3 regions of the Pseudomonas weihenstephanensis genome follow, and region 2 is predicted to be linked to each of the others. Evidence: riboswitches for the same ligand, from Rfam matches in the RefSeq annotation. Region 2 holds a riboswitch; each other region holds the start of a gene.
The links. Region 2 has a riboswitch for cobalamin ahead of GYN01_RS20705 (CbtB domain-containing protein). Riboswitches for the same ligand answer to the same signal wherever they lie in the genome.
Positions count from the first base shown of each region.

Region 1: another riboswitch for cobalamin. It lies ahead of cobW (cobalamin biosynthesis protein CobW); the one in region 2 lies ahead of GYN01_RS20705 (CbtB domain-containing protein).
Region 3: another riboswitch for cobalamin. It lies ahead of cobO (cob(I)yrinic acid a,c-diamide adenosyltransferase); the one in region 2 lies ahead of GYN01_RS20705 (CbtB domain-containing protein).

Region 1 covers NZ_JAAEBV010000003.1:315,144-321,711, reverse strand. Annotated here, with positions in the region: gene GYN01_RS12315 (L,D-transpeptidase family protein) at 1-461, shown strand, start outside; gene GYN01_RS12310 (NAD(P)H-dependent flavin oxidoreductase) at 573-1,655, shown strand; partial or broken gene GYN01_RS22680 (amidase) at 1,714-1,889, shown strand; cobalamin riboswitch at 1,954-2,152, shown strand; gene cobW (cobalamin biosynthesis protein CobW) at 2,246-3,313, shown strand; gene cobN (cobaltochelatase subunit CobN) at 3,317-6,568, shown strand, end outside.
Region 2 covers NZ_JAAEBV010000008.1:98,798-105,365, forward strand. Annotated here, with positions in the region: gene GYN01_RS20680 (fatty acid cis/trans isomerase) at 1-1,618, shown strand, start outside; gene nfuA (Fe-S biogenesis protein NfuA) at 1,729-2,313, shown strand; gene cobM (precorrin-4 C(11)-methyltransferase) at 2,393-3,139, opposite strand; gene GYN01_RS20695 (cobalamin biosynthesis protein) at 3,216-3,629, opposite strand; gene GYN01_RS20700 (CbtA family protein) at 3,626-4,327, opposite strand; gene GYN01_RS20705 (CbtB domain-containing protein) at 4,339-4,527, opposite strand; cobalamin riboswitch at 4,624-4,839, opposite strand; gene GYN01_RS20710 (response regulator) at 4,870-5,235, opposite strand; gene GYN01_RS20715 (response regulator) at 5,491-6,568, shown strand, end outside.
Region 3 covers NZ_JAAEBV010000001.1:903,929-910,496, reverse strand. Annotated here, with positions in the region: gene GYN01_RS04025 (AI-2E family transporter) at 1-399, shown strand, start outside; gene hda (DnaA regulatory inactivator Hda) at 625-1,329, shown strand; gene GYN01_RS04015 (C40 family peptidase) at 1,540-2,163, shown strand; gene GYN01_RS04010 (C40 family peptidase) at 2,308-2,847, shown strand; gene GYN01_RS04005 (PQQ-dependent sugar dehydrogenase) at 2,935-4,242, opposite strand; cobalamin riboswitch at 4,369-4,612, shown strand; gene cobO (cob(I)yrinic acid a,c-diamide adenosyltransferase) at 4,695-5,306, shown strand; gene GYN01_RS03995 (cobyrinic acid a,c-diamide synthase CobB) at 5,317-6,568, shown strand, end outside.

The DNA.
Region 1 (6,568 bases), on a different contig from region 2:
ATTTGCAAGTGCTCGACAGCAACGGGCAAGTGCTGGCCGCTCAGGATGTCAACTGGGATCGCCCCGGCAATATCTTGTTGCGCCAGGGTGCAGGCCCGCGCAATCCGCTGGGCAAAATTGTGGTGCGCTTCCCTAACCCGTTCTCGGTGTATTTACATGACACACCGAGCCAGGCGCTGTTCAGTAAAGGCCCACGCGCCTTTAGTTCGGGTTGCGTGCGGGTTGAGTCGGCTTTTGAGTTGCGGGACTGGCTGGTCAATCCTGCGGAAAAAACCCGCACCGAAGAATTGCTCAGTACCGGTCGCACTCATGAGTTTCGACTGGCACAACCCATGCCCATCTTGATGACTTACTGGACCGCACAAGCCCACAAGGACGGTAAAGTGTCCTTCGCCCCGGACATCTATGACCACGATCCAGCGCTGATTGCGGCGCTTGTCAGCAAGTCACCAACCCCGTAGTCAGGGTTCGTGTTTGTAGCGGGGTGGCAGGCATCCCGGCTTTGAATCACTCAAGCCCCATGGCGCGCTTCAATTCACTTTTTTCTGATGATCGATTCTGGAGATACCCGCATGAACGGTTGGCCGGATTCACGCTTTATTGAATTGGCAGGTATTAGCGCGCCGATCATTCAAGCACCGATGTTGGGGGCGGGCGCAGACCTCATGATCGGCGTGGCGAAGGCGGGTGGGCTGGGGTCTCTGGCGTGTGCCACGCTGACGTTGGACTCGATTCGTGCCGAGGTTGCAGCTTTTCGCGAGGCGTGCGATCAACCACTGAACCTCAACTTCTTTTGCCACCAGCCCCCCGCCCACGATGAAGGTCGTGCCCAACAGTGGAAGTCGCTGTTCAAGGCGTACTACCAAGAGTTGGGTGTCGATTATGATGCGCCTGCTCCCGTGTCAAGCCGCGCACCGTTTGACGAGGCGACGTGTGCGCTGGTTGAAGAGTTACGCCCGCAAGTGGTGAGTTTTCATTTCGGTTTACCGGCTCCGCAGCTGTTGGCACGGGTTAAAGCCTGTGGTGCAAAAGTGCTGAGTTCGGCCACCACGGTGGAGGAGGCGATATGGTTGGAGCGCCACGGCTGCGACGCAATCATTGCGATGGGCTACGAAGCCGGTGGCCACCGGGCGATGTTCTTGAGTGATGAGCTGAGCACACAAATCGGTACGTTCGCCCTAGTGCCGCAGATCGTTGACGCGGTGGGTGTGCCTGTTATTGCAGCAGGCGGGATTGCGGATGCCAGGGGCATCGCAGCCGCGTTTGCGTTAGGCGCCAGTGCAGTACAAATCGGTACGGCGTATCTGTTTTGCCCGCAGGCCACGTTGACGCAACCGCATCGCCGCGCCCTGCGCGAAGCCAGTGGTAGCCAAACGGCGCTGACCAATCTATTTACCGGGCGCCCGGCGCGCGGGATCGTCAATCGAGTGATGCGCGAAATGGGCCCGATCAACCCTCAGGCGCCAGCCTTTCCGTTGGCCGGCGGGGTGTTGTTGGCGCTCAAAGCCAAAACCGAACCCCACGGTTCAGGCGACTTCATTAACCTGTGGGCGGGCCAGGGCTTTACGTTAAGCCCAGGGCGTACTGCCGAGCTGTCCTCTTATGAGCTGACACGCACATTGATCGATGCGTATGCCGCACGCCGCCCAGCCTAAGGCCGAGTGTTTTGTTCGCGAAGACGCCCAAGGCGCTGGCGCACTCGGCACCTGCGTCATTGGCGACTACATGGAAGATCAATTTCAGTGCTATGACCTGATCCTGTCCCCGGTCACGGCCAATGTGACACCCACAACGCGATGGGCGGCGCCAGTTTCACCGTGCTGGCCAATGTCAGCGGGGAACCGGCCCTATCACTGCCGATAGGCATGATGTTCACCCGCGGCCTTGGGCTAAATTGCCCACCGTCTCACGCGACACCATGCGCCTTAACATTGACCTGTTACAACGCACTGCGTAGCCTTGCGCGTTCGAGGTTCTTCGCCACGCGAAGCTAAGAAGGGAACGCGGTATGCCGCGGCTGCCCCCGCAACTGTAAACGGTCAATTGCCTTGCATCGCCACTGCCTGATCCGCGGGAAGGCGCAAGGAGGGGCACAGCCACTGGCTGAGGCCCAGCCGTAAGCCAGGAGACCTGCCTCGTGACTGTTTCTTACTTCAACCGGGCGGGGTGATCCGGTGGCGAAAACGACCGCACACTGCCTGCGGTCGTCGTCCCGTATGCCCGCCGCTTTGCCAAAGGGCATCCGATGAAAACACTGGCCAAAATCCCCGTCACGATCGTTACCGGCTTCCTCGGCTCGGGCAAAACCACTTTGTTGCGTCACATGCTCGACAACGCACAGGGTCGACGCATTGCGGTGATCGTCAACGAGTTCGGCGAGCTGGGCATTGATGGTGAAATCCTCAAGCAGTGCACCATCGGTTGCACCGAAGAAGAAGCCAACGGCCGTGTGTATGAACTGGCTAACGGCTGTCTGTGCTGCACCGTGCAGGAAGAATTCTTCCCGGTGATGCGCGAATTGGTGGCACGCCGTGGCGACATCGACCACATCCTGATCGAAACCTCGGGTCTGGCACTGCCAAAACCGCTGGTCCAGGCGTTCCAGTGGCCAGAAATCCGCAGTGCCTGCACCGTTGATGCGGTGATTACCGTGGTCGACAGTCCAGCCGTTGCGGCCGGTACGTTTGCCGCGTTCCCGGATCAAGTCGACGCCCAGCGCAAACTGGACCCTAACCTGGACCACGAATCACCGTTGCATGAGTTGTTTGCCGATCAACTGGCCAGCGCCGACCTGGTGATTCTCAACAAAGCCGACCTGATCAACCTGCAGGACCTGGCCAAGGTGCGCGCAGAAGTTGCCGAAGAGCTGCCGCCTGCGGTGAAAATCATCGAAGCCAGCAGCGGTCGCCTGCCGCTGGACGTGCTGTTGGGCCTGGGCAACGGCTCGGAAGAACACATCGACAGCCGCCACAGTCATCACGACCATCATCATGATGGCGATGACCATGACGACCACGACCACGATGCCTTCGACTCCATTTCCATCCAATTGCCGCAAGCCGAAGAGCGTGTACTGCTGGACGCCTTGACCCAACTGGTAATCAAGCACGGTATTTTGCGGGTTAAAGGTTTTGCTGCGATTCCTGGCAAACCGATGCGCTTGCTGATCCAGGGTGTGGGCACGCGTTTTGACAAGCATTTCGACCGCGCCTGGGGCGCTGATGAAAGCCGTGTGACCAAGCTGGTGCTGATTGGCCAGGACTTGGACGCCGCCCTGCTCGAAGCCTCCCTGCGTACAGCGTTGAGCGCCTAAACCATGCATTTGCTCAGGACCCAACCCGGCGGCTTTGTATCAGACGACAACATTGCTGACCTGGGGCAAACCCCCGCCGAGCTGGTGATCCTGTGCAGCGGCGACTCAAGCCTGGCGCTGTTGGCCGAAGCGGCCCAGCAGTTGCCGCACGACTACCCCAGCCTGCGTCTGGCCAACCCGATGCAGATACAAAATCATGCCTCGGTCGACTTATATGTCGATCAGGTGCTGCAACACGCCAAAGTCATTGTGCTGTCGCTGCACGGCGGGATTGGCTATTGGCGCTACGGCATAGAACAACTGATGCAGTTGGCCGAGCGCGGGGTCACGCTGATCCTGGTGCCCGGTGACGATCGTCCCGACCCGGAACTCAGTGCGCTGAGCACGGTTGCGCCCGAACAGGGCGAACGCTTATGGCATTTTTTGCGTCAGGGCGGGCGACACAACGCACTGCAACTGTATAACTGCCTGGCCCAGCAGTGGCTGGGCCGCGACTATGCGTGGGACGCGCCGCTCACTTTGCCGCGCACCGCGATCTATCACCCTGCGCATTCCAGCCCACAGCTCAAGGACTGGCAAGCCGACTGGCACCCGGACTACCCGGTGGCGGCGCTGCTGTTCTATCGCTCGCATTTGCAAGCGGCCAACACGGCGTTTGTCGATGTGTTTTGCCAGCGCCTGCAACAGGCCGGATTGAATCCGTTGCCCATCGCCGTGGCCAGTCTTAAGGAACCCGGTTGTCTGGCGGTGGTGCAGGACCTCCTGGATCAGGTTGAAGCCGGGGTCATTCTCAACACCACCGGGTTTGCTCAATCAAGCCCCGAAGCGCCGCACCTGCGGCCATTTCGGCGCAACATCCCGGTGATTCAAGCCATTTGCGCCCAAGACAACGAGCCAGGCTGGCGCGCCAGCGAACAGGGCCTTGGCCCGCGTGATCTGGCGATGCACATAGCCTTGCCGGAACTGGACGGGCGCATCATCAGCCGCCCCATCAGTTTCAAAGATTTGGCCTGGCGCAGTGAGCGCAGCCAGTCGGATGTGGTGTGCTACCGCGCGCAACCGGAGCGCATGGACTTTGTCGCACACCTGGCGCGGCGCTGGGTTGAGCTGGCACGGGTGCCCAATGCGCAAAAGCGCATTGCCCTGATTCTCGCCAACTACCCGACCCGTGACGGTCGTATCGGCAACGGGGTAGGGCTGGACACCCCGGCGGCCGCGTTGAATATATTGCGCGCGTTGCAGGCGCAGGGTTATCCGCTCGACGCCGACCTGCCCGACAGTGGCACCGCGCTGATTCACGCCTTGCTTGGCGGCGTCAGTAACGACCTGGACAGCCTTGACCTGCGACCTTGCCATCAAAGCATGGGGCTGGACGAATACGGCGCCATGTTCAGGGCCTTGCCTCAAGCCAATCAGCGCGCCGTGCTGGAACGGTGGGGCAGCCCTGAAAACGATCCAATGTTTCGCAGTGGGCGGCTGATGATCGCCGGCCTGCGATTTGGCCAGACCTTTGTCGGCATTCAGCCCGCCCGTGGCTACCAAGTGGACGCCAGCGCGGTCTACCACGACCCGGATTTGGTGCCGCCGCACGCGTATCTGGCGTTCTACTTTTGGCTGCGTCACACCTACGGCGCGCACGCCGTGGTCCACGTCGGCAAACACGGCAATCTGGAATGGTTGCCGGGTAAGGGCGTCGGTCTTTCAGAGCACTGCTGGCCCGACGCACTGCTCGGCCCGCTGCCCAATGTCTACCCGTTCATCGTGAATGACCCGGGCGAGGGCGCGCAGGCCAAACGGCGGACGCAGGCGGTGATCATCGACCACCTCATGCCGCCACTGACCCGTGCAGAAACCTATGGCCCGTTGCGCGATCTGGAGCTGTTGGCTGACGAGTATTACGAAGCCCAACTGCTGGACCCGCGGCGCGCGCGTGAGCTGCAACGCGACATTCTGAAGCTGGTGCGCGAAACCCATATCGACCGCGAATTACAACTGGATGAAAAGCTCGACAGCGATGCCGATGCTGCGATCTGGCTGCCGCGGCTCGACACCTACCTGTGCGACCTCAAAGAGTCGCAAATACGCGACGGGCTGCACATCTTCGGCGAATCGCCCAGCGGCCGTTTGCGCATCGACACGCTGTTGGCGTTGTTACGCATTCCGCGTGGCGACGGACGTGGGGCGCAGTCCAGCGTATTGCGTGCGCTGGCCAAGGCATTCGAACTGGGCTTTGACCCGCTCGATTGCGCCCTGGCTGAACCGTGGACAGCGCCCCGGCCGGGGGTGTTGCTGGCGGTCAGTGAGGCGCTTTGGCGCACCGCAGGTGATACCCGTGAGCGCCTTGAACTGTATGCCGCGCAATTGATCGAGCAGGCGTTAGACGGTCAATTGCACCTGCCTGACGGCGAGCAATGGTGCGAAGTGCAGAGCATTTTTGACGCCTTGATTGAGGTGGTCGCCCCGCGTCTGGATGCGTGCGGCCCGGCTGAAATGCAAGGTTTGCTCGATGCCTTGCAGGGACGCTTTGTGCCCGCAGGCCCCAGTGGCGCACCGAGCCGCGGGCGACTGGATGTATTGCCCACCGGGCGCAATTTCTTTTCGGTGGATGTGCGCAACCTGCCCACCACCACCGCGTGGCGCATCGGTTTTCAATCGGCCAACCTGATTCTCGAACGTCATTTGCAAGACCACGGCGACCATCTGCGTCAGTTGGGACTGTCGGTGTGGGGCACGGCCACCATGCGCACGGGCGGTGATGACATCGCGCAAGCCATGGCACTGATGGGCGTACGCCCGGTGTGGGCCACGGGCAGCCAGCGGGTGGATGACTTTGAAATCCTGCCGGTCAGCTTGCTCGACCGGCCGCGTGTCGATGTGACGCTGCGGGTGTCCGGGTTCTTTCGTGATGCCTTTGCCAACCTCATTCGCCTGTTTGACGCCGCCGTGCAAGCCGTGGCGGCGCTGGATGAACCGGATGAGCTGAATCCGCTGGCGGCCAAAGTGCGTGCCGAGCGCGAGCAATTGGAGCGCGAAGGCATTGCGCCGCAAGCCGCTGCACGCCAGGCGGGCTGGCGCATATTCGGGGCCAAGCCCGGTGCTTATGGCGCCGGGGTGCAAAATGCCATTGATGGGCGGGTGTGGCAGAGCCGCGAGGACCTGGCCGAGGTGTACCTGAACTGGGGCGGTTATGCGTATGGCGGTGCCGATGAAGGCACGGCCGCGCGTGACCAGTTCGCCCAGCGCCTGAGTCAGGTA
Region 2 (6,568 bases):
ATACGAGCACTTGTTCCTCGCGCATGCCTATTTCGACAATGGCCTGCCCGGGCATTATTTCCAGTGGGTACGCTCGCGCACGCCCAGTGGGCAGCCCATTGATCTGATCGCCACCCGTCGCCCGAATGACGACCCGGGCACCACCTTTTATTACCGGTTGATGCCGGTACAAGGCGTGATCGTTCACAAAACCCACATTACTTATCCAATGGGGACGAGCAAGCTGGCACGGGTCAAACAGCTGTTTTACAGCGGTGACTGGCATGCGGCCAAACTGCCGGGTTACGGCCCGCGTGGTCGCGCCAACCCGTTTGAGACTTTTGAAGCGATCCCGGCGGTGGCCCGTTATCAGTTCATGCTCGACAACGCGGAGTATTTCGTTCGCACCTTCATTCGCGGGCCGGTGTGCCGCGGGCAAATTGCCACCGACGTGATTCGCGATAATTTCTGGACCGTGTTCCAGGAACCCGCCCGTGACCGTTATGTGACGGATGCAGCTTATCGCGGCAAGGCCACGCCATTGCTGGCCATGCCGGGGCAAATCGATGACGTTGGCAGTGTCATTTCGTTGTGGCACAACTACCGCGACAAGCGTAACGAGTATGAAGAACTGCGCCAGAGCGCTTATGCCGAAATGCCACCACCCAGTTGGTCGACCCTGTGGGCGGGTAACGATAACGCGCTGCTGACGATCTTCCGCCACTTTGACAGTGCCAGCGTCAGCAAAGGGTTGATCGGTGAAGTGCCGCAAACTATGTGGTTGTTCGACTATCCGCTGCTTGAACGGACTTACTATCAGCTGGCGGTCAACTTTGATGTGTTCGGCAATGTCTCGCATCAGGCGCAGACACGTTTGTACTTTGACCTGATTCGCAATGGTGCAGAGGTGAACTTTCTTCGGCTGATGCCCGCCGATGCGCGCGCTGACATCCTCGGCGACTGGTACCAGAACAGTGGCAAGCTGAAGATGTGGATGGATTACCAAAAGATCGACACTGACACCCCGACCGGGATCAAGCTTAATCCGGTGGACCCCAAACGCGACTTTGCACTCAAGCTGATTGAGCGTACCGGCACCCTGAATGCGCGGCCTGACCCGATCAACCGGTGCACCGGTGCGTATTGTTCGCGTACGGGTATTGCCCAGGCGTTCCAGTATGCCGAGCAATCGTTGAGCCGCTTGGTGTCGCGCCCAGCTGCCGGGTTGGCAGTGATCAATCAATTGCCTGAAGCCACCCTGCTGCGTATCGAAGCCGCTGACGGCAAACGTGAGATGTACAGCATGTTGCGCAACCGGGCGCACACCAACGTAGCGTTTATGTTGGGTGAGGAATACCGTTTGCAGCCAGGGCTGGACACCTTGACGATCTATCCGGGGGTACTGAGCAGTTACCCTAACTTCATGTTCAATATCCCGGCGGGGGAAGTAGAGGCATTCGTCGAGGCGATGGAGAAGAGCCAGGATCAGGCGAGTTTTGACGCGATTGTGCAGCGCTGGGGCATTCGCCGTAGCCATCCACAGTTCTGGCAGTACTTTCACGATATCGGCGAGTACATCAACGAAACCGATCCGGTGGAGGCGGGCGTGCTGGACATGAACCGCTACGAGAACCTGTAAGGGTCATTTGTATTACCCACATGGGGTGCGGCTTTCCTGACAAAAATACTAGGACTTTGTCAGGCGCGCCGATTGGCGTAAACTGCGCCCCATGTCTGCGAGGAGATTCCATGAGCGCCATAACGATTACCGACGCCGCCCACGATTACCTGGCTGATCTGCTGTCCAAGCAGAACACCCCGGGCATCGGCATCCGCGTCTTCATTACGCAACCCGGCACCCAGTACGCTGAAACCTGCATTGCGTACTGCAAGCCTAACGAAGTAAAGCCTGAAGATACCGCGCTGGGCCTGAAGACGTTCACTGCCTGGATCGATTCGGTCAGCGAGCCGTTTCTTGACGATGCCGTGGTGGACTACGCGACCGACCGCATGGGGGGTCAACTGACCATCAAAGCGCCCAACGCCAAAGTGCCGATGGTCAATGCCGACAGCCCGATCAACGAGCGCATCAACTACTACCTGCAAACCGAGATCAATCCCGGTTTGGCCAGTCATGGTGGTCAGGTCAGCCTGATTGAAGTGGTTGAAGATGGCATCGCCGTACTCAAGTTCGGTGGTGGTTGCCAGGGTTGCGGTCAGGCGGACGTGACCTTGCGCGAAGGCATCGAGCGCACGTTGCTGGAGCGTATTCCTGAGTTGAAAGGCGTACGTGACGTGACCGACCACTCGCAGAAAGAAAACGCCTACTACTGAGTCATCAGTCACAGGGTGTTCGCTGCGAGCTGCATAAAAAAACGGTGCCCCGTGAGCACCGTTTTTTTACGCCTGTTTTTCAAGGCCGATACAGGTGCGCATGCCCCGCGCGGTACAGCGAAGAATCGCTGAAGCTGTCGTTGGCCAGTACCCGGCCAACCAGGATCAACGCCGTGCGCTTGAAACCTTTTGCCTGCACCTTGTGCGCAATGTCCGCCAGGGTTCCGCTCACCGAGTCCTGGTCCGGCCAACTGGCGCGATGGATCACGGCAATCGGGCAGTCAGGGCCATAGTGCGGGGTCAACTCGGCAATGATCTTTTCCAGGTGTTTGACGCCCAGGTGAATGGCCATGGTTGCCTTGTGCTGCGCCAGGCTTGCGAGTTCTTCGCCAGCAGGCATGACGGTTTTGTCAGCGTAGCGGGTCAGAATCACCGTTTGCGAGATGTCCGGCAGGGTCAGTTCTGTCTCCAGCAGTGCTGCGCAGGCCGCTGTAGCGGTGACACCGGGGATGATTTCAAAGGCAATATTCAGTGCCCGCAGGCAGCGAATCTGTTCGCCGATAGCCCCGTAGAGGCTGGGGTCGCCGGAGTGCACGCGGGCAACATCCTGGCCTTTGTCGTCGGCGGCTTTGATCACTTCAATAATTTGCTCAAGGTGCAACTCGGCGCTGTTAATCACCTGATGGGCCTGATGCCCCTCCAATATGGCAGCGGGCACGAGAGAACCGGCATAAATGATCACCGGGCAGTGGCGAATCAGGCGCTGACCTTTGACCGTAATCAGCTCTGGATCGCCGGGGCCGGCACCGATGAAGTAAACAGTCATGGCAGTCTCTTGAAAAGGGCGAAATAGAGCGGCTCTTGAGCAGCGCTCATAGTGAGGCGGGGGATTATCGCGTTTTTTACCCGCAGCAAGCCACTGCAAACGTTGCGCCGGCCGATGTTTGGCGAGTGATCAGCAAGCGGGCAGGCTGGCCTGTCAGCTGTTCAGCCAGGGCCAGCGCGGCGCTTTCAGCTACGCCGTAACACCCCGTGTGCGCCAACGACAGGTTTGAACGGTGGCTCAGTTGCGCGGCATGCACACTCAGTTGTTGCGCGCTGAACACCCTGAACGGTAATTGCAACTGTTGAGCCAGTTGAAGCAGTCCGGGTTCGTGCTGTTTCAGTTCGATACTGGCCAAGGCTCGGATCGTGTTCAACGCGATCCCGGCCTGTTTCAGCGAACGTTCGACGAGCGCCTGAAGCGCTTCAACCTGACAGCCGCGCCGACAGCCCAGGCCAACCACCAGGGTTGGCACTGTGCGGGTTTGGGTCATGCGCCGTACTGGCTTTCAGGTTTGCGCCGGAATAACCAGGCGCTGATAACGCCCAACGCCAGCCAGAATGCGAAGTTGGTCAATTGCGACGCAATTTTGAACTGCGACTCCAGGGCTTCGGGTGCCAAGCTCGAATGCACCAGGGGTTGAGGGGCGCCCATGATGTGCGGAATGACCACAATCACGATGCCTAACACCTTCAGCGCCCAATGTTTGCCAAACACGACCAGCGCAATGGCCACGGCCGTTGAGGCGGCGGTGCCGACCCACCAGATCTGGCGTTGCAGCAAATCAGCCGCAGCCGTGCCTGGCAGTTCAGGTGGCAGACCCAGGGTCGGCGCCAGGCAGAACGTGGCGTAACCGGCCACGCCCCACAACAAGCCTTGTGATGTGCGGGTAGGGCTGCGCAAGGTGTACAAGCCTGCAAGCATCAAGGCAAAACCGACCGCGACCACCAGGTTGCCGCCGGTGGTCGACAGTATGCGCTGCCAGCCGTCTTCCGGCTCCCAAGCCTCGGCGTCATGGCTGTGAGCGGGCATGGCGCTGTCAGCGTGATCATGGGTTTGAGTGGGCGCAGGCATTTCAAAGGTTTCGGCTTCAAGAATCAGCGGTGCGACCCAAAAGCTTTGCAGCAATGTGAGCACAAGTGCGGCCAGCAGGCCCGAAAAGCCTGCGGTTTGAGCAATACGCTTAATCATGTCAGGGCTTCTCAATGGCACGGAAAGGCAGCGCTGTGACGGGTGTCATGCGCGGCATTGTGCACCGCATCGATGTGAGAAAAGCCTGCGAAATAAACCAGAAAAGCGCCCAGCACTGCCGCGCTGACAGCGGCGACGATGCGTTGGCTTTGAGTGGACGTGGTAGCAGCGGACTGGGTACGGCTGGTGCTGATGGACATGGCGCTTCCCTCTGGTCAGACAGCGGGCGATAGAGCGCAACAAAACCCCGCGAACGACGTGCGCAGGGTTCAACAGCGCCCGCCCACCGCGGGTTTGTTATTCGATGTGTTCAGGCCGGTCTCCGGGCTTGCGAGGGGTTCAAGGGGCTTGAACCTGCAAACATCACCTTCCCATGCCAGCGGCACAGTGGTTTTGATGTGTCTCTCGCTTACCGTTGCGGGGGCAGCACCGGACTGATCAGGTCGATAAACGCCTGACGCACCGGTTTCCCGTTTCACCCTGTGAAGGGCACCTGATACAAGATGTGTAGGAGACCACGAGCGCGGGGGAGCCGTCAATTATCAGCAGGCGGACAGAATGCTTTTAACCGTGTCGCGCAATTGGTCGATGGAGAAAGGTTTGGCAATGACGGACATGTCTCTTGGCTTTTCCAGGCTTTCCGCATACCCGCTGGCAAACAAGATGGGCAATGCCGGGCGCAGCTCGCGTGCTTTTTTGGCCAGTTGAAGACCGTCCATGCCGAGCAGTCCGACATCTGTCATCAGCAAATCAATAGTGTGCTCAGCATTCTTAATAAAGACCAGTGCCTGTTCAGCGCCGTCAGCCTCCAGCACGCTGAACTCAAGTTCTTCCAGTACATCCACGATCAGCATGCGAACAATGGCATCGTCTTCGACGACGAGGATAGTGGAGGGTGTTGCGGACATAGTGGGTATCCCGAAAAAATGTGAGCGCGGGTGGGTCAACAGGTGTGGCATGCAGTATCAGTAAGCTGACACCCCGGACAAGTTCCCCCTCTTGTACTAAGAAAATGCCCGTATAAGGCCTGCAAGAATAGCTGCTAGTCACGGTAGAAGGCAGCGTTTTGCACGAATTTGTACCGTTTCTCGTAAGAAAATAGATTATTTACTCGATATTCCGGCAAACTTGCAGTTTTTTAAGACTGTTCACGGGCCAGAAAAATGAATGCACCTGCATCGGTTGATGAGCGAAGTTTTCGCAAGCTCCTGAGTCGCAACGTTGGTTTGCCCTTGGGCGTGGGCGTGCTCAGCGCCGTTTTGTTTGTGGTGATGATCAGCTTTTTGCTGTCAGTCATTCAGTGGCTCCAGCATTCGGACCGGGTGATCAGCAACGCCAATGAAGCGATGAAGCTGACGGTTGACCTGGAAACCGGCATGCGCGGTTACCTGATCACCGGTGATGAGCATTTTCTGGACCCGTATGAAGTGGCCAGGCCGCAGATCATTGCGCAGCTGCACGGTTTACAAGCGTTGGTCAGCGATAACGCGCAGCAAGTCGATCGGCTCAAGCGCCTTGAAGCGTTGCAGAATGACTGGAGCAACTACGCAAAATCCATAATCGACTTGCGTCGCAATAATGGTGATTACCGCGGTGCGGTCCAAGCTGGGCGCGGCAAGCGCCTCACTGATCAGATCCGTAAGGAATTCGACGCCTTTATTGCGATGGAGCAGCAACTGCGCGTGGCGCGTAACGACGATGTGACCCGCACCACCTTCCTGGTCATCGGCCTGTATTTGGTCTTTGTCCTGGGCGTAAGTGGCTTTTTGGCCTATATCGGTCGTCGTGACTTGGTAAATCTTTCAAAGAGTTACAGCTATAACCTCGACGCCCAGCTCAAGAGCGCGCAGCGCTTGGAGCAACAGGCGTGGCTGCGCAACGGGCAGACCGAGCTGGCAGAGCAGGTGCTAGGGCGCCTTACGCTGAACATGCTGGGGCGCAATATCTTGCAGTTCTGTGCCCAATATCTGGGTTCTGTGGTCGCTGCTGTGTATGTGCGCGAAGACCATGGCGGTCTTAAGCGCGTGGCCAGCTACGGGTTTTCCCGCGAGCAAGAAATGCAAGACCAAGTGATTCATAACGATGAAGGCATCGTTGGCCAGGCCGCCCAACACGATAAGTTGATTCGCCTGGACGACGTGCCGTCGGATTACTTCAAAGTCAGCTCTGGGTTAGGCGAAGGCAGCCCTCGTAGTGTGCTCGTGATACCGACCAGTGATGATGACCGGGTCAATGGCGTGA
Region 3 (6,568 bases), on a different contig from region 2:
ATGCTGGGCCTGGAGCTGGGGCTGTTGATCGGCTTGATGGCGGGCATCGCCGCCATCGTGCCGTATATGGGGTTTATCGTCGGCATTGGTGCGGCGTTGATCGCGGGGTTGTTCCAGTTTGGTGGCGACCTGTACCCGATGCTCGGGATCGTGGCGGTGTTCATGGTCGGTCAGGCGCTCGAAGGCACGGTGCTCACGCCATTGCTGGTGGGCGACAAAATTGGCATGCACCCGGTGGCGGTGATCTTTGCGATTTTGGCGGGCGGTGAATTATTCGGTTTCACCGGTGTGTTGCTGGCCTTGCCCGTGGCCGCCGTGATTATGGTGCTGGTGCGCCATGTGCAAGATATCTACAAAGATTCGCAGGCTTATAAGGGCACCGAAGACCCTGAGTTGTAAGTGTTTGTTGCGTTAATAAAGGCAGGTCAGTCAACGCGCTGACCTGCCTTTTTGTTTAGCGTGGCGTGCGCGAGAGCGAAAAAAAACTTGATCTAATCCAAGGTCTTAACGCAAACCTTTGATTTTGCTCGTGGTCTGTTACATTGTGCGCCCGGCTACACGGGTATAAACTTTGCAAACTTTACACAGAGGCCACTAACGGTTCGTTTGAACTGTTCAGTCAGCATGAAACCGATTCAGCTGCCCCTAGGTGTGCGTCTGCGTGATGACGCTACCTTCATAAACTACTATCCAGGCGCCAATGCCGCTGCACTCGGCTATGTCGAGCGTCTATGCGAAGCCGACGCCGGCTGGACAGAAAGTCTGATCTATCTTTGGGGTAAACACGGGGTAGGGCGTACGCACTTGCTCCAGGCAGCCTGCTTGCGTTTTGAACAGATGGGTGAGCCTGCTGTTTATCTGCCGCTGGGCGAGCTGATGGACCGTGGCATCGAAATCCTCGACAACCTTGAGCAATACGAGCTGGTGTGCCTGGACGACCTTCAAGCCGTGGCCGGTCGTGCTGATTGGGAAGAGGCCTTGTTCCACCTGTTCAACCGTCTGCGTGACAGCGGTCGGCGTTTACTGATTGCCGCTTCGGCCTCGCCGCGCGAATTGCCAATCAAGCTGGCTGACCTCAAGTCGCGCCTCACGCTGGCGTTGATTTTCCAGATGCGCCCTTTGTCTGACGAAGACAAACTGCGTGCCTTGCAGCTGCGCGCTTCACGCCGTGGCCTGCACCTGACCGACGAAGTCGGGCACTTCATCCTGACCCGCGGCACCCGCAGCATGAGTGCATTGTTTGACCTGCTTGAGCAGCTCGATCAAGCCTCGTTGCAAGCACAGCGCAAGCTGACCATCCCGTTCTTGAAAGAAACATTGGGCTGGTAAAGTCGGCACTTCCTCTCTGTTTGGCAAGTTTCAGGCGCCAGAAAACCTGCGGGCCAGAAGGGCTGCGCGCGCAGAATCTATCGTCAGGGGTGTAAAACCTTAGATGTCATGAGAAAACTGGCGAGTCACATTTAGATCGATTGAATTTGCAAATGAGGATCATAGTTGGCATAGTCGCGACTACTTTTCCTACAAGCCACGGTCGTGCCCATGCTAAATCGCTTCGCACCCCTCGTGCCTCTCGCACTCGTTACCCTGTTGTTTGGTTGCGCTGCGCACTCGCCCGTGTCTCAGCAAGTGGTCGATCATCAGGTTCAATCGTCATCTTCGTCCCAGGCTTCCGCTATTTATCAGGAAGAGTTGGCGACCGAAAAAGAACTGGCTCAATTCTCCGAGAACAGCAAGCCTTACGAACTGCCAGCCCTGGCTGACAGCATCCTTGAGCGTGGCATGTCCTTGATCGGTACCCGCTACCGTTTTGGCGGCACCTCTGAAGCAGGCTTCGATTGCAGCGGCTTTATCGGTTATCTGTTTCGCGAAGAGGCGGGCATGCAATTGCCGCGTTCCACGCGAGAAATGATCAACGTAAAAGCACCGCTTGTCGCGCGCAACAAACTCAAGCCGGGTGACTTGCTGTTCTTCAGCACCAACGGTCGTGGCCGCGTCAGCCATGCCGGTATTTACCTGGGCGATGACCAGTTCATCCACTCCAGCAGCCGCCGCAGCGGGGGCGTACGGATCGACAACCTGGGTGACACCTACTGGAGCAAAACCTTTATTGAGGCCAAACGTGCCTTGGCGATGGCGCCTACAAGCGTAGTAGCCCGCAAGTAAAGTTAAAGCTTCACTTGAAGTTTGGCCTCTAAGGGCTAGAATTCAGTCGCATTGTTAAATTCTTGAAGCCGCGAAGGTGCTCCCTCTCGCGGCTTCAGGTTTCGCGGCCGAGTTGCCGTATCCAGAATCAGGAACGTTCTGTTTATGTCGATCATCGCCCGCGTTGCCGTTTTAACTCTAGCTGCCTTGCTCAGTGCTTGCGCCAGCAACCCGCCGCCAGCCCCCGTGGCCAAAAAGCCGGTGGTATTTACCAACTCCTCTGAAGACTTTTCGCCGGTCGCGGCAGATGTGCTGTTTCGCGCCTTGGGTTTGGTCGGTACGCCTTATCGCTGGGGCGGTAATACCCCGGATTCGGGTTTTGATTGCAGCGGTTTGATCAAGTACGTCTATAACGACGCGGCGGGTATTTCGTTGCCGCGCTCAACCCGCGAAATGATCGTGATGAGCGCGCCGAATGTGGGCAAAGACAAACTGCAAACCGGTGACTTGCTGTTCTTCGCCACCAGCGGCGGTACGCAAGTCAGCCATGCAGGGATTTATGTGGGGGAAGGGCGCTTTGTGCATGCGCCTGCCACGGGCGGCACCGTCAAGCTCGACAGCCTGTCCAAAGCCTATTGGCAAAAAGCCTACCTGAATGCCAAGCGCGTCTTGCCGACCGAGCAGCACCTGGCGCGTAATCCTTAGGCAATCTGAGCGCCTCTTAAAAGCTCGCAACCTGCGCCAGTTCCTACGGGACGTCTGTAGGAGCTGCCGAAAGCTGCGAGCCTGAGGTTACTTGGCTGACACCCGCCAAATCTTGTTGCCGACGTCATCGGCCACCAGCAAATCCCCCTGTTTATCAATCACTACCCCCACCGGGCGGCCCATGGCTTTTTCGTCGGCGTTGAGAAAGCCGGTGAGCACGTCCATCGGCATGCCTGTGGGTTTACCGTCAGCAAAGGGCACGAAGATCACTTTGTAGCCACTGTGCGGTTTGCGGTTCCAGGAGCCGTGCTGGCCAATAAAAGCCCCTTCAGTGAAGTTCGGCAACTTGCTGCCATCGGCAAAACTCAAACCCAGTGAAGCGGTGTGTGGGCCGACGGCATAGTCAGGCGCGATGGCTTTGGCCACAAGTTCGGGGTTTTGCGGATCAACCCGCACATCAACATGCTGGCCGTAATAGCTGTAGGGCCAGCCATAGAAGCCGCCGTCTTTGACGGAGGTGATGTAATCCGGCACCAGATCGCTGCCGATCTCGTCACGTTCGTTAACCGCCGTCCAGAGTTTGCCGGTCGCAGGTTCCCAGTCCATGCCGTTGGGGTTGCGCAGCCCGGAGGCGAAAATGCGGTGGCTGCCGGTCGCCGGGTCAACTTCCCAAATGGCGGCGCGGCCTTCTTCCTTGTCCAGGCCGTTTTCACCCACATTGCTGTTGGAGCCGACGGTCACGTAGAGCTTTTTGCCGTCGGGGCTGGCGATGACGTTTTTAGTCCAGTGATGGTTCAGCGGCCCACCCGGCAAGTCGACCACTTTGGTCGGTTGGGCGCTGATGGAGTCTTGGCCGGCTTGATAGGGAAAGCGCAGCAGCTTGTCGGAGTCGGCCACGTACAGATCGTTGCCCACCAACGTCATGCCGAACGGCGAGTTGAGGTTTTGCAAAAACACGGTGCGGGTCTCGGCGATGCCGTCATGGTTGGCGTCGCGCAGTAACGTGATGCGGTTTGCGCTGGGCACGCCGGCACCGGCTTTGCCCATGACCTTCTCCATCACCCAGCCGCGAATGCCTTTGCTGTCATCCGGTTTGGGCGGGGCGTTGGTTTCGGCCACCAGCACGTCGCCATTGGGCAGTACGTAGAGCCAGCGCGGGTGGTCGAGGTCTTCGGCAAATGCGCTGACGTTCAAGCCTTCAGCTGCAATCGGCTTGGCGCCTTGGCTCCAGCCCACGGCGGGGGCGATGTTTACGGTGGGGATCAAGGTTTTATTGGGTTCAGGCAGCTTGGGCGAGGGGCCGGTGCCATCCGCCACTTGCAGTGACGAACTCTCACCACAGGCGGCTAAACCGGCCGCAAGGACGATGACGACGGCGTGTTGGCGCTTGAGCATGTGAATCTCCATGAGTTCAGGGGGCGTAAGTGATAGATAAGCCTAGTCGCTTAAAGGTTCAGGGCAATGCGAGGCGTGCCGATATGCGCACCACCTTTAATTGACGCTCCACCCCCAACCCTCTAACCTTTGGCGCTTGTTTCAGGTGCCCTGCAATCCAAGGTTCGCAGGGTGAAACAGGGAAGCCGGTGAGGGCGCGTGCATTTCGCACAGCCGCCACGATCCCGGCGCTGCCCCCGCAACGGTAAATGAGTCAACGCCGCGCTGAGTGCCACTGTGTTTGTTCACGGGAAGGCGCGCGGTCAGGGCTGCCCCGCGTCAGGGCCGCCTGCTTGTGAGCCCGGAGACCGGCCTGAGCCATCCAGCACCTTCGCGGCGGGCGAGTGTGTGTCGTTATTGACCTATTCCCCCCGCCTCCCGTTTGCTTAATTCAGCCCCGACGGAGAGCTGCCATGAATGAATCCCCCGAACGCGACGAACGTCATCAGGCGCGCATGCTGCGCAAAAAAGCCGTCATGGATGAGCGCATTGCCAGCGCTCCCAACGAGTGTGGCTTGTTGCTGGTATTGACCGGCAATGGCAAAGGCAAAAGCAGCTCGGCTTTTGGCATGTTGGCCCGTGCCATGGGGCACGGCATGCAATGTGGCGTAGTGCAGTTCATCAAGGGCCGCAACAGCACTGGCGAAGAGATTTTTTTCCGCCGCTTCCCCGAGCAAGTGCGTTACCACGTGATGGGCGAAGGCTTTACCTGGGAAACCCAGGACCGCCAGCGTGACATCGCCGCTGCTGAAGCGGCGTGGGAAGTATCGCGCGAGATGTTGCGCGACCCCTCCATCGGGCTGGTGGTACTGGATGAGCTGAACATTGCGCTCAAGCACGGCTATCTCGACCTGGAACAGGTGCTCAGTGACCTGCAAGCCCGTCCGCCCATGCAGCATGTGCTGGTCACCGGCCGTGGCGCCAAACCCGAACTGATTGATCTGGCCGACACCGTGACGGAAATGAACGTGGTCAAGCACGCGTTTCAGGCCGGAATAAAAGCCCAGAAAGGCATTGAATTATGAGTGCTCAAGCATGAGAGAGTCGCGTCATTGCCCGGCGGTGTTGATCGCCGCACCGGCTTCCGGTCAGGGCAAGACCACCGTTACCGCCGCTTTGGCCCGATTGCATCGCAATCAAGGGCGCAAGGTGCGGGTATTTAAATGTGGCCCGGATTTTCTCGACCCCATGATTCTGGAGCGCGCCAGCGGTGCGCCGGTGTATCAGGTTGATTTATGGATGGTGGGCGCGGACGAAAGCCGACGCCTGTTGTGGGAAGCCGCAGGCGAGGCCGACCTGATTCTGATTGAAGGGGTCATGGGCCTGTTCGATGGCACCCCGTCCAGCGCTGATCTGGCGCGCCACTTTGGTGTGCCCGTACTCGGGGTCATTGATGGCACCGCAATGGCGCAGACCTTTGGTGCGTTGGCGTTGGGGCTGGCGATGTATCAGCCTGATTTGCCATTTGCCGGGGTTCTGGCCAACCGCGTCGGCACGGTACGCCACGCGCAATTGCTCGAAGGCAGCTTGACCCAAGGCTTGCGCTGGTACGGCGCACTGTCGCGTGAAACCGGTATCGAATTACCCAGTCGTCACTTGGGGCTGGTGCAGGCCAGCGAGTTGAACGATCTGGACGCACGTCTCGATGCTGCCGCCGATGCGCTCGCCAGCACCTGCGAGGTAGCGCTGCCACCGGCGGTTGAGTTTGCCGCGCCGCAGCCGGTCGCGATCGAACCGCTGTTGGCCGGTGTGCGCATTGCCGTGGCCCGCGATGAAGCGTTCGCCTTCACCTACGGCGCGAGCCTGGCCTTGTTGCGAGACATGGGGGCTGAATTGCTGTTTTTCTCGCCGATTCGCGACACGCACCTGCCGCAGGCGCACAGCCTGTATTTACCGGGCGGCTATCCCGAGTTGCATCACCTTGAGTTGTCGCGTAATCGCCCGATGCTGGAGGCCATTCGTGCTCACCACGCCGCCGGTAAACCGCTGCTGGCTGAGTGCGGCGGCATGCTGTATTTACTCGATGCGTTGACCGATGTTGAAGGCCAGCGGGCTGAGCTGGTGGGGTTGTTGAAAGGCGAAGCCACCATGCAAAAACGCCTGGCGGCATTGGCGTTGCAAGCGGTGGACATGCCCGAAGGCCTGCTGCGCGGTCACACCTACCATCACTCGCTGACCCGCACCGAGCTGCTCCCTATCGCCCGTGGCTTTAGCCCCAATGGCGGGCGCGGCGCCGAAGCGGTGTATCGCGAAGGCCGGATGACGGCGTCTTATGTGCACTTTTACT